One region of the Streptomyces sp. NPDC030222 genome, then DNA from elsewhere that is predicted to be linked to it. Evidence: predicted binding sites of a transcription regulator. Region 1 holds the regulator's gene; the other holds the start of a gene.

Region 1 (5,641 bases):
CCGGGGCCCAGCCGAAGGACGACCGGCCGGCCGACGAGGAGAGCGGTGGCCCGGACGAGGGCTGACGCCGATTCAGTGACGGGTCGAGAGGAGGGACACCGGGGATGAGCACGAAGGACTTCGTCGAGAAGGACTACTACAAGGTTCTCGGTGTCCCCAAGGACGCCACCGAGGCCGAGATCAAGAAGGCGTACCGGAAGCTCGCCCGCGAGTTCCACCCGGACGCCAACAAGGGGGACGCCGGGGCCGAGGCGCGCTTCAAGGAGATCTCCGAGGCGAACGACGTCCTCGGCGACCCCAAGAAGCGCAAGGAGTACGACGAGGCGCGTGCTCTGTTCGGCAACGGCGGCTTCCGGGCCGGCCCCGGCGGGGCAGGCGGATCGTTCAACTTCGACCTGGGCGACCTCTTCGGAGGCGCCCAGGGCGGCGGGGGCGGCGGCGGATTCGGCGGCGGCGGTCTCGGCGACGTGTTCGGCGGGCTGTTCAACCGCGGTACCGCCGGTACGCGCACCCAGCCGCGGCGCGGGCAGGACATCGAGTCCGAGGTGACGCTCAGCTTCACCGAGGCGGTCGACGGGGCCACGGTCCCGATCCGGCTGTCCAGCCAGTCCCCGTGCAAGGCCTGCTCGGGCACCGGCGACAAGAACGGCACTCCCCGGGTCTGCCCCACCTGTGTCGGCACCGGCCAGGTGTCGCGCGGCAGCGGTGGCGGATTCTCGCTCACCGACCCGTGCGTGGACTGCAAGGGCCGCGGGCTCATCGCCCAGGACCCCTGCGAAGTCTGCAAGGGCAGCGGGCGCGCCCGCTCCGCCCGGACCATGCAGGTGCGCATCCCGGCCGGGGTGAGCAATGGCCAGAAGATCCGGCTGCGCGGCAAGGGCGCCCCCGGCGAGCGCGGCGGACCGGCGGGCGACCTGTACGTCGTCGTGCACGTCGGCTCGCATCCGGTGTTCGGCCGCAAGGACGACAACCTCACCGTCACCGTGCCGGTCTCCTTCACGGAGGCCGCGCTCGGCGGCGAGGTGAAGGTGCCGACCCTCGGCGGGCCGCCGGTCACGCTGAAGCTCCCGGCCGGCACGCCCAACGGCCGCACGATGCGGGCGCGTGGGAAGGGTGCGGTCCGCAAGGACGGCACGCGCGGCGACCTGCTGGTCACCGTCGAGGTGCAGGTGCCCAAGGACCTGAGTACGGAGGCCCGCGACGCGCTGGAGGCCTACCGCAAGGCCACCGCCGACGAGGACCCCAGAGCAGAACTGTTCCAGGCCGCGAAGGGAGCATGAGATGGACGGCCGCCGTCGACAGCCGGCATACGGCAGGGCCTACGAACTCACTGACGAGACCCCGGTCTACGTCATCTCGGTGGCCGCCCAGCTGTCGGGTCTGCACCCGCAGACGCTCCGGCAGTACGACCGTCTCGGCCTGGTCTCACCCGACCGCACGGCGGGCCGCGGCCGGCGCTACTCGGCCCGGGACATCGAACTGCTCCGCCAGGTGCAGCAGTTGTCCCAGGACGAGGGCATCAACCTGGCCGGAATCAAGCGCATCATCGAACTGGAGAACCAGGTCGCCGCGCTCCAGCAGCGCGTCGCCGAACTGTCGGCGGCCGTGGAGGGCGCGGCGGCGGCGATGCAGCAGCGCGAGGCACAGGTGCACGCCTCGTACCGGCGCGACCTGGTGCCGTACCAGGACATGCAGCAGACCAGCGCGCTGGTCGTCTGGCGGCCCAAGCGGCAGGACTGACGGCCCCGGCGCCTGGGCTCGCACACCGGCGTCGTGGGCCCGCCTGCCGGTGTCGTGGGCCCGCCTGCCGGTGTCGTTGGCCCGCCTGCCGGTGTCGTGGGCCCCTCCGTCGGCACCCCTGGCCCGTCCCCGGCGTCCCCGGGCAGGTCCCGCCGTGCGGCGGCGTCCCGGGCAAGTCCCCCGCCCGTAAGCGCCCAGGCCCGTAAGCGCCCCCGCCCGTAAGCGCCCCGGCCCGCCCCATCGGCACCGCGCACGCGGTCATGTGAAGCACCACGGGCATCACCGCACCAACAGCATCACCCGTAACGGCGAAGGGCCGGAGAGCGCCAACGGCTCTCCGGCCCTTCGCCGTTCCCGCCGTCAGCATGCTGCCTCGCCCGTGCATCGAGCCGTCACCGGTTTCGCTTCAGCCGCTTCCGCCGCGCCGGCATTGACTTTCTCAGCGGAAAACGCAGAAGGAAATCAGGGACGCAGATGCCGGGGGGAAATCATGCGCAAGGGATTCACGTCTGCCGCGGTCTGTCCGATGCTCGCCGTCGCCGGTCTCACCGCCACGGCGGGCAGCGCCTCCGCGGCCGGTCTGCCCGGCACCGGGAGGCGGGCACCCCGGTGCCGGAGGTGCGCCGGCTGCCGGACGCCCACGCGGACGCCCTCGCCGCCCTGATCGCCGCGGCGCCCGGCCCCCGGGACCACCAACTGCTGCACCACCTGCGCATGGTGATGAACCGCAGGGGGCTCCCGCCAGGCGAAGAGGCCGCACCGGGCATGCTCGCGGGGCAGACTTCCGGAAAAACCGGAACGGTGAAGGGAACATGCGTGGCAACCGTCGTGACCTTGGCAGGGGACATGGTCCTGCTCGCCTACGACATCGAGAAGAGCCGGCTTCCCGTGCGGCAGACGCTCGCGCCCTCGGTGCGCGGCGCGCTGCTCGCCGGACTGCTCGCCGAGGGCCGGCTGGAGGACCGGGACGGCAGGGTCCACAGCACGGGTGAGGCCCCGTCGGACGAGGCGTCCCGTCGGCTGTGGACCACGATCGGGACCGACCCGGGCCGGCGGTGGACCCACTGGGTCCGCAGGGACGGCCGAGCGTCGATCGAGGACGTGCTGCGGACGCTGGAGCAGGACGGGCTGATCGAACGGAGCACGTCCCGCGTCTTCGGTCTCTTCCGGTACGCGCGGGTGGCGCTCACCGAGTCCGGTACGGCCGCCGTCAAGGACGTACGGGCCAGGGTGCTGGCCACGGCGGAGGGCCCGGCGGAGCGTGCCGCGCTGTTCACCGGGATCGCCCACGCCGGCCGCCAGCTCGGCTTCATACCGGCCGCCCGTCGCCGCGCGGCCGCTTCCCGCCTCGACGAACTCCTCGGCCGGGCCGAGCCCGTCGGGTCGGCGGTGCGCCGGGTCGTCCGCGACCTGGAGGGCGCAGCGGTGACGTGACCCGCCGGCGGACCGGCAGGGCCGTCGCTCGGTGGACCGCGTGCCGGAGCCGGCCGCGTGTCGGAGTCGGCCGCGTGTCGGATCCAGCCGCGCTCGCGCGCCAGCGGGGCCGCGTGGGGGCGGCTGGTCGCGTCCAGCAGGCGCAGCAGGTCGGCGACGTGGCGGCGGTAGTTGCGTACGGACATGCCGAGGTCACGGGCGCCGGTCTCGTCCTCGCCGACCTGGCACATGGACAGCAGGACCTGCCGCTCGACCTCGCTGGGCGCGTCCCCGGCGGGTTCCGGCTCCCCCAGGAGGTCCGCGAGGTCGGTCGTGTGGCACCGGATCTTCTCGAAGAGCGCCGGGATGTCGGCGACGAGTTCCGTCTCCTGGGCGATCGGCGCGCCGCGCGTGGTGTCGGACGGTCGAGAGGTACGTCCGCGGTGCGCCGGTGTTGATGCGAGGGAGAAGGGGCAGGCGGTCCCGGTCCCGGCCGTCCCTTCGTCCCGTCGTTCTGCCGGGTCGTTCTGCCGTTCTGTTGTCGGGTTCGTCCGGCAGGGTTCGTGTGGCAGTTCGTCCGACGGGGTTCCGGTGGGGCTCGTCGGGCAGGGTTCGTGCGGCAGTTCGTCCGACGGGTTCGTCCGGTGGCTTCGCCCGGTGGCGTTCGTCCCGCAGGTTCTTCCGTGGTGGCGTTCGTCCCGCAGGTTCTTCCGGCCGGGTTCAGGTGATGGCTTCCGCCGCGATGTCGAGGGCGGTCAGCCACAGGGGCTGGGCGCCGGTGCCGAACGCGGCCGCGAGGGCGTGCCCGATGGCGACGTCGGCGGCGAGGACCTTCGCTCCGTCCTGCCATTCGGCGTCGACCCTGCCGTCGCCGTCGGACGTGAGGGTGGCGAGGCGGCGGCCGTCGCGCAGCAGGCGGCTCTCGACCAGGGAACAGGGCACCAGCCGGTAGGCGGTGCCGGCGAGTTCGACGTCGACGCGGTAGGACCTGCGGGACAGCCGGCCCTTGGCGGGGGTGATGCGCGCCGTGGAGCCGTCGACGGTGAGGGTCAGCCGGGCGGGGTCGCGGGTGCCGATGGGGGTGTGGGTGTCGGGCTCGGTGCCGGGGGCGCGGACGAGGGTGACATGCGGCAGGGACGTGCCGGACACGTCGAGGGTGCCGGCCGGTCCGTCGAGGACGACGAGGGGGGTTTCGGCCAGGGGGTCGGGGTGCATGGTCCTTCCTTGGTGGGGGTTCGTCACGGTGGGTCAGTCGTCCTGGTCGAGGATCCCCGACCGGGCGATCAGATAGCCGAGTTGTGCGCGGCTGCCGCTGCCCAGCGCGCTGCCGAGCTTGGCGATGTGGGCCCGGCAGGTGCGGACGCTCATCCCGAGCCGGCGGGCGATGGCCTCGTCGACGTGGCCTTCGACGAGGAGCCGGGCGATGGAGCGCTGGACGCCGGTGATCCCGTCCGGGGTGTTGCCGTAGGGGATCTCCTTCTCCAGCGGGGTCGCGCAACGCCAGAACTGGTCGAAGACGGAGGCGAGATAGTCGACCAGGCCGGGGTGGTGGAGTTCGAGGGCGACCTGGCGGTCGCTGCGGGCCGGGATGATGGCGATCCGACGGTCGAAGATGATCATTCGCTCGATGAGTTCCTCGAGCGTACGGACCTCCACCCGGCCCGGCCTGACCTGGTCGAGGAAGGCGAAGAGTCCGGTGCCGTAGCGGGCCGTGTGCTGGTAGAGGTACCGCATCCGCACCCCGCGGCTGAGCAGCGACCGTACGCGGGGCAGCGCCTGGGTGAGCGCGAGCGGTGAACGGACGCCGCCGGGCTGCACGGTGAGGAGTTCCTCGGAGCACTGGGCGGTCGCCATGTCGAGCACCGCGTTGATCCGGCTGATGCCTTCGAGGACGGTGATGCCCTGTGCGCTGGGTCCCGCTTCGGCGCCGAGGGAGAGGAATGGCTCAAATGTTTCGGTGAGCCTGAGCGTGAGCCGGCGGCGCTCCTGTATCTCCTTCTCCAGCGGATTGAGCAGCTGCGCGAGGGCCGCGGAGGGCGGAACCGGTCGCAGCCATTCCGGATCGTCCGGATCCGGGTGCAGCAGTGCCAGATCGACGAGACACGGTGCCGCGTCCGCGTCGCTCCGGGCGATCCGGCCGGCACGCAGGGCTCGCGTGTAGAGCAGCGATCCGACCTCGCACAGTTCCGCCCGACTGTGGGGGTGCAGTGGTATGTCGCTGTTTGTCTCCATTTGAACACCCCCCAGGCTCCTGCATTTCAGGAACATGATGCATTGCCCCGGTGGTGGAAGGGCTCAGAGTGAGTCATCGTCTAGACCGCGGGGGAGAGGAAACCATCAAGTGAGGTCGAAGCCGCCCATGTCAAAGATTCTGCTTCGCTCGGCAGCAGCTCTCGGTCTTGCCGTAGCGGCCCTTTCCGTCTCCGTCGTCGCGGATGAGCCGTCCTGGACCAGCGAGCCGGCCGTGACGACCGCCCTGCCGGGCGAG
Region 2 (5,641 bases), on a different contig from region 1:
GTCCGCACGCCCGCCTCGCGGGTGTACTCGCCGGCGAGCCTGCGCAGGGCGGACTCGTCGATGGTCACCTCTCCGTCCGCCAGACCGGCCCGCTCCAGCTGGCGCGGGAGCAGGTGGTCGCGGGCGATGACGACCTTCTCGTCCTCGGTGTAGCCGTCGAGCCTGACGAGTTCCATACGGTCGAGCAGCGCCTCCGGAATGGCCTCCAGCACATTGGCGGTGGCCAGGAAGACGACGTCGCTCAGGTCGAGTTCGACCTCCAGGTAGTGGTCGCGGAAGGTGTGGTTCTGCGCCGGGTCGAGGACTTCGAGCAGCGCCGCGGCCGGGTCGCCGCGGAAGTCGGAGCCGACCTTGTCGATCTCGTCGAGCAGGACGACCGGGTTCATCGAACCGGCCTCCTTGATCGCCCGGACGATACGGCCGGGCAGGGCGCCCACGTAGGTCCGCCGGTGACCGCGGACCTCCGCCTCGTCCCGCACACCGCCGAGGGCGACCCGGACGAACTTCCGGCCCATGGCGTGCGCCACGGACTCGCCGAGCGAGGTCTTGCCGACGCCGGGAGGTCCGACGAGCGCGAGCACCGCGCCTCCGCGCCGGCCGCCGACCACGCCGAGGCCCCGGTCCGCGCGGCGCTTGCGCACCGCGAGGTACTCGGTGATCCGCTCCTTGACGTCCTCCAGACCGGCGTGCTCGGCGTCGAGGACCGCCTTGGCCCCCTTGATGTCGTAGGCGTCCTCGGTGCGCTCGTTCCACGGCATCTCCAGGACGGTGTCCAGCCAGGTGCGGATCCAGCCGCTCTCGGGGTTCTGGTCACCGGACCGCTCCAGTTTGGCGACCTCCTTGAGGGCCGCCTCGCGGACCTTCTCGGGCAGGTCGGCCGCCTCCACGCGGGCGCGGTAGTCGTCGGGTTCGTCGTCGTCGGACTCGCCGTTCAGCTCGCGCAGCTCCTTCCGGACGGCTTCGAGCTGCCGCCGCAGCAGGAACTCGCGCTGCTGCCGGTCGACACCCTCCTGGACGTCCTTGGCGATGGACTCGGCCACGTCCTGTTCGGCGAGGTGGTCGCGCAGCCACTGGATGGCGAGCTTCAGCCGCGTGACCGGGTCGGCGGTCTCCAGGAGCTCCACCTTCTGGGCGACGGTGAGGAACGGCGAGTACCCGGAGTTGTCGGCGAGCGCGGAGACGTCGTCGATCTGCTGGACGCGGTCGACGACCTGCCAGGCGCCGCGCTTCTTCAGCCAGCTGGTGGCGAGGGCCTTGTACTCCTTCACCAGCTCGGTGACGGAGCCGGGCAGCGGGTCGGGGACCGTCTCCTCGACCGGGGTGCCCTCCACCCACAGCGCGGCACCGGGTCCGGTGGTGCCGGCGCCGATCCTCACGCGGCCGCGGCCGCGGATCAGGGCGCCGGGGTCGCCGTCGGCGAGCCGTCCGACCTGCTCGACCGTGCCCAGGACGCCGGTCCCGGCGTACGTGCCGTCGATGCGCGGCACCAGGAGCACCTTGGGACGGCCCCCGGAGGCCCGGGCGGCCGCCTGCGCGGCCTCCACCGCGGCGCGCACCTCGGTGTCGGACAGGTCCAGCGGCACCACCATGCCGGGAAGCACGACCTCGTCGTCGAGGGGCAGCACGGGCAGGGTGAGCGGTGTGGACGTCGAAGCCATGATCTCCCCTTCAGCACTCAAGTTGAGCTATGCCGACTCAATGCTCGGGAGCGGCCGGATGTTCCACGGGCGCCGGTTGTTCGCTGTCGGCGATCACCCGGAAGAGGGGCGCGGACCACCAGGCAGGGAACAGGACAGCTCTGACCACCAGGAACGCCACGGACGCGGAGCATGTGCCCCGTGCCGACCGGACGTGTCGGGTGATCGTCGCCGCGTCGCCAGTCGCTGCCGCGCTCGCCGTCGCATCGCGCCCGTTCGTGCGCCATCACACCGCCCCTCGCCGTCGCCGCGCGGGGTGCGTCCCCGTCCACGAACCGGCCGCCCAGCTGACACAGACGGGGCGGGGGCCGACCGGACGCCGACGAGGCGAGGCCGGGGGCGTGCCGCCTACGGCACGACCGTGGGAAGCACCTGAGCTGCGGACGCTCCCGGGGAACGCCGCCACGGGCGCTCCGGGCGACCGGGCAGGCGCCGCAGCAGCGGCCAGCACGCGATACCGACGAGCAGGGCGATCGGATGGCCCCAGTTGCTGATCGGATCCTCGAACACCAGCAGGTCCCGGCCCAGCATCACCGCCACCCACGCGAGCGCGATCCACCGCGCCCGCGGGCTCAGCAGCCCGGCGAGCCCGCCCACGCACGCCAGAAGGCCGAAGCTGATGCCGTAGTCGAGACGGTGCAGGGAGGTCACCGGCAGATGTCCGGCCAGCACCGACAGCCCGACCGGAATCTCCGTGACCAGGGTCGTGGCCATATGGCCGATCACGAACAGTCCCGCGGTGGGCCAGGCGCCCGTACGGCGTTCCAGCGCCGTCAGCACGAAGAGGAACCCGAGGGCGTACGCCGAGGCCAGGCCGCCCGAGATCCACAGGGCGCTGGCGACCAGGACCCGCAGGGGACTGGTCACGAGATGTGCGACGTCCGTGCTGGAGCCGCGCAGCAGGGCCGCGACGGTGTCCGGATCGCCGTACTGGGCGAACAGCGACGTGCCGACGAGAAGCAGCGAGTACCAGAAGGTGAAGGGCGCGCCCGTGGGGCTCGGCAGCAGGCGCAGCGCCTGCCGGGCCCCTGCCCGGGGGCCCGGTCCGCACGTCGCCCGTGCGGCGGGGGTGCCTTGCGACGGCCCTTCGTGCGGCGCCGACGCCCCTTGGTCGGGCACCGGTGGCGTTGCCGTGCGGTCCGGCGATCCGCTCCGGTCCGCTGCCGCGCGAGGCCGTTGCACCGCGTCAGGCTCCTTCCCCGTCCGGCGTGCGCTGCCGCCCGCGTCCGGAATCGTCGAGCCGCCCGTGTACACCCCGGCCGCTTTCCCCATGTCATGGACAACGGCCACCCTCGGGGATCTTCTCCGGCCGCGTCCATGACGTGCGTCACAGAAAGCAACCTCCGGCCCCCGCCGCGCGTCCGCCGGCGTGCCCTCCCGGCCGAGTCCACGCGCGCCGCGCACGACGGGGTCAGCCGCGCGTAACGGGGTCACACGTCAATGCGGCACGTAAACGGCTTGGGCGCGTGCTCGCCCTCCCGCCAGGATGGACGGAAAGCCGTCGCTCACGCCGTCGTACGGATCAGCCGGAGGTCGCGTCCATGTCCGTTCCCGTCACCATCGACCGCCGAGAAGGCCCCTACGGCGAGGTGGTGCTGCGCAGACGCGGCGAGGACTTCGAGATCATCGCCAACGGCTGCTTCCTGATGGACACCTCAGACGGACGCTCGGAACGGCTGCTCGTCGACGCGGCGCTCCGGGCCCTGCCCGCGGACCGTGAGCGGCCCTCCGTGCTCATCGGCGGACTCGGTGTCGGCTTCTCGCTCGCCCACGCCGCGGCCGAGCCGCGCTGGGGACGCATCACCGTGGTGGAGCGCGAGGAGGCCGTCATCGACTGGCACCGCGAAGGCCCGCTCGACGTGGTGTCGGCCGCGGCGCTCGCCGATCCCAGGACGGAGGTGCTGCACACCGACCTCCTCGTCCATCTGCACGACCCCGCCTCCGGCCGCCATGACGCCCTGTGCCTGGACATCGACAACGGCCCCGACTGGACGGTCACGGAGAGCAACGGGAGCCTGTACGCGCCGGCCGGTCTGGAGGCCTGCCGGGACCGCCTCGAACCGGGTGGGGTGCTCGCCGTCTGGTCCGCACGACCGTCCGTCGCATTTGAGAAGGCCTTGCGGAATGCCGGGTTCTGCGAGGTTCGGACCGAAGAGATCCGGGTTGCCCGGGGCGTACCGGATGTGGTCCACCTCGCCGTTCGCCCTGCGTAGCCGGGAGTCCACCAGTGCCTTTAGTCTGCTGACCGACACACGGGATCTCCCCCACGATTTCCCGGAGCGCACGACAGGGGCGGGCGATGGAGCAGACACAGACCACTCACAACGGCGTCGCGGCGACTCCCGGCGCCCAGCGGCGCGTTCTGGTGGTCGAGGACGACACCACGATCGTCGAAGCCATCGCCGCACGCCTGCGGGCCGAGGGCTTTCAGGTGCAAACGGCGCTCGACGGGCCGGCGGCCGTGGACACGGCCGAGGCGTGGCAGCCGGACCTGATGGTGCTGGACGTCATGCTCCCGGGCTTCGACGGACTGGAGGTGTGCCGGAGGGTCCAGGCCCGCCGCCCCGTCCCCGTGCTGATGCTCACGGCCCGTGACGACGAGACGGACATGCTCGTCGGTCTCGGGGTCGGCGCGGACGACTACATGACCAAGCCGTTCTCCATGCGCGAACTGGCCGCCCGGGTCCATGTGCTGCTGCGTCGCGTGGAGCGGGCCACCCTGGCCGCCGCCGCACCGCGCAGTGGCATCCTGCGCCTCGGCGACCTGGAGATCGACCACGCACAGCGGCGGGTGCGGGTGCGGGCCGAGGACGTGCACCTCACCCCGACCGAGTTCGACCTGCTGACCTGCCTGGCGAGCACCCCGCGGGCCGTGCTGTCGCGCGAGCAGCTCCTCGCGGAGGTGTGGGACTGGGCGGACGCCTCCGGGACACGGACCGTCGACAGCCACATCAAGGCGCTGCGCCGGAAGATCGGCGCCGAGCGGATCCGTACCGTGCACGGAGTGGGATACGCGCTGGAGACCCCGGCGCCATGAGCCCGCCCTGGTCCGGGCTGCGGCCGTTCTCGATCAAGGCCAAGCTGGGCACCCTGGTCGTCGTCTCGGTCTTCATCACGACCGGGCTGCTGATGGTGGCGGTGCGCACGGAGACCGAGCTGCGATTCATCACCGTGTTCTCGGTGATCGCGACCCTCCTGATCACCCAGTTCGTGGCGCACGGTCTGACCGCGCCGCTGGACGAGATGACCAGGGTCGCCAAAGGCGTGTCGCACGGCGACTACACCCGGCGGGTACGCGGCGCCGACCGCCGCGACGAGCTGGGCGACCTGGCCTCCACGATCAACCGGATGGCCGACGACCTCGAGTCGGTGGACCGCCACCGCAAGGAACTGGTCGCCAACGTCTCGCACGAGCTGCGCACACCGATCGCGGCGCTGCGGGCCGTGCTGGAGAACGTCGTGGACGGGGTGTCGGCCGCCGACCCCGAGACGATGCGGACGGCGCTGAAGCAGACCGAGCGGCTGGGCGGGCTCGTGGAGACGCTGCTGGACCTGTCACGGCTGGACAACGGCGTCGTACCGCTGCGGGCCCGGCGCTTCGAGGTGTGGCCGTATCTGTCGGGGGTGCTGAAGGAGGCGAACCTGGCCACCGGGCAGCGCCGTCTGGCCTCCGGATCGGGCCGCCACACCCGTACCGACGTCCATCTGCACCTGGACGTGTCGCCGCCCGAGCTGACCGCGCACGCGGACGCGGAGCGGCTCCACCAGGTGGTCGCCAATCTGATCGACAACGCGGTCAAGCACAGCCCGCCGCACGGCCGGGTCACCGTACGGGCCAGGCGGGGCCAGGACCCCGAGTCGCTGGACCTGGAGGTGCTGGACGAGGGGCCCGGCATCCCGGAGTCGGAGTGGCACAAGGTCTTCGAGCGCTTCAACCGGGGCAG

What was found. The regulator HspR, encoded in region 1, represses chaperone genes until heat shock. The targets are predictions, from matches to a motif close to TTGAGNNNNNNNNNCTCAA.
Region 2: lon (endopeptidase La) is a predicted target of HspR. The motif match lies at 1,681-1,699, and genes of this name have one in related genera.

What each region holds. Positions count from the first base shown of each region.
Region 1 is NZ_JBVICA010000021.1:132,696-138,336, reverse strand. It holds gene grpE (nucleotide exchange factor GrpE) at 1-65, shown strand, start outside; gene dnaJ (molecular chaperone DnaJ) at 105-1,280, shown strand; gene ACZ4Z5_RS26675 (heat shock protein transcriptional repressor HspR) at 1,282-1,740, shown strand; gene ACZ4Z5_RS26670 (GOLPH3/VPS74 family protein) at 2,350-3,174, shown strand; partial or broken gene ACZ4Z5_RS26665 (helix-turn-helix domain-containing protein) at 3,255-3,604, opposite strand; gene ACZ4Z5_RS26660 (hypothetical protein) at 3,874-4,368, opposite strand; gene ACZ4Z5_RS26655 (helix-turn-helix transcriptional regulator) at 4,402-5,385, opposite strand; gene ACZ4Z5_RS26650 (hypothetical protein) at 5,513-5,641, shown strand, end outside.
Region 2 is NZ_JBVICA010000001.1:292,304-297,944, forward strand. It holds gene lon (endopeptidase La) at 1-1,658, opposite strand, end outside; gene ACZ4Z5_RS01245 (rhomboid-like protein) at 2,046-2,879, opposite strand; gene ACZ4Z5_RS01250 (spermidine synthase family protein) at 3,239-3,910, shown strand; gene ACZ4Z5_RS01255 (response regulator transcription factor) at 3,997-4,734, shown strand; gene ACZ4Z5_RS01260 (HAMP domain-containing sensor histidine kinase) at 4,731-5,641, shown strand, end outside.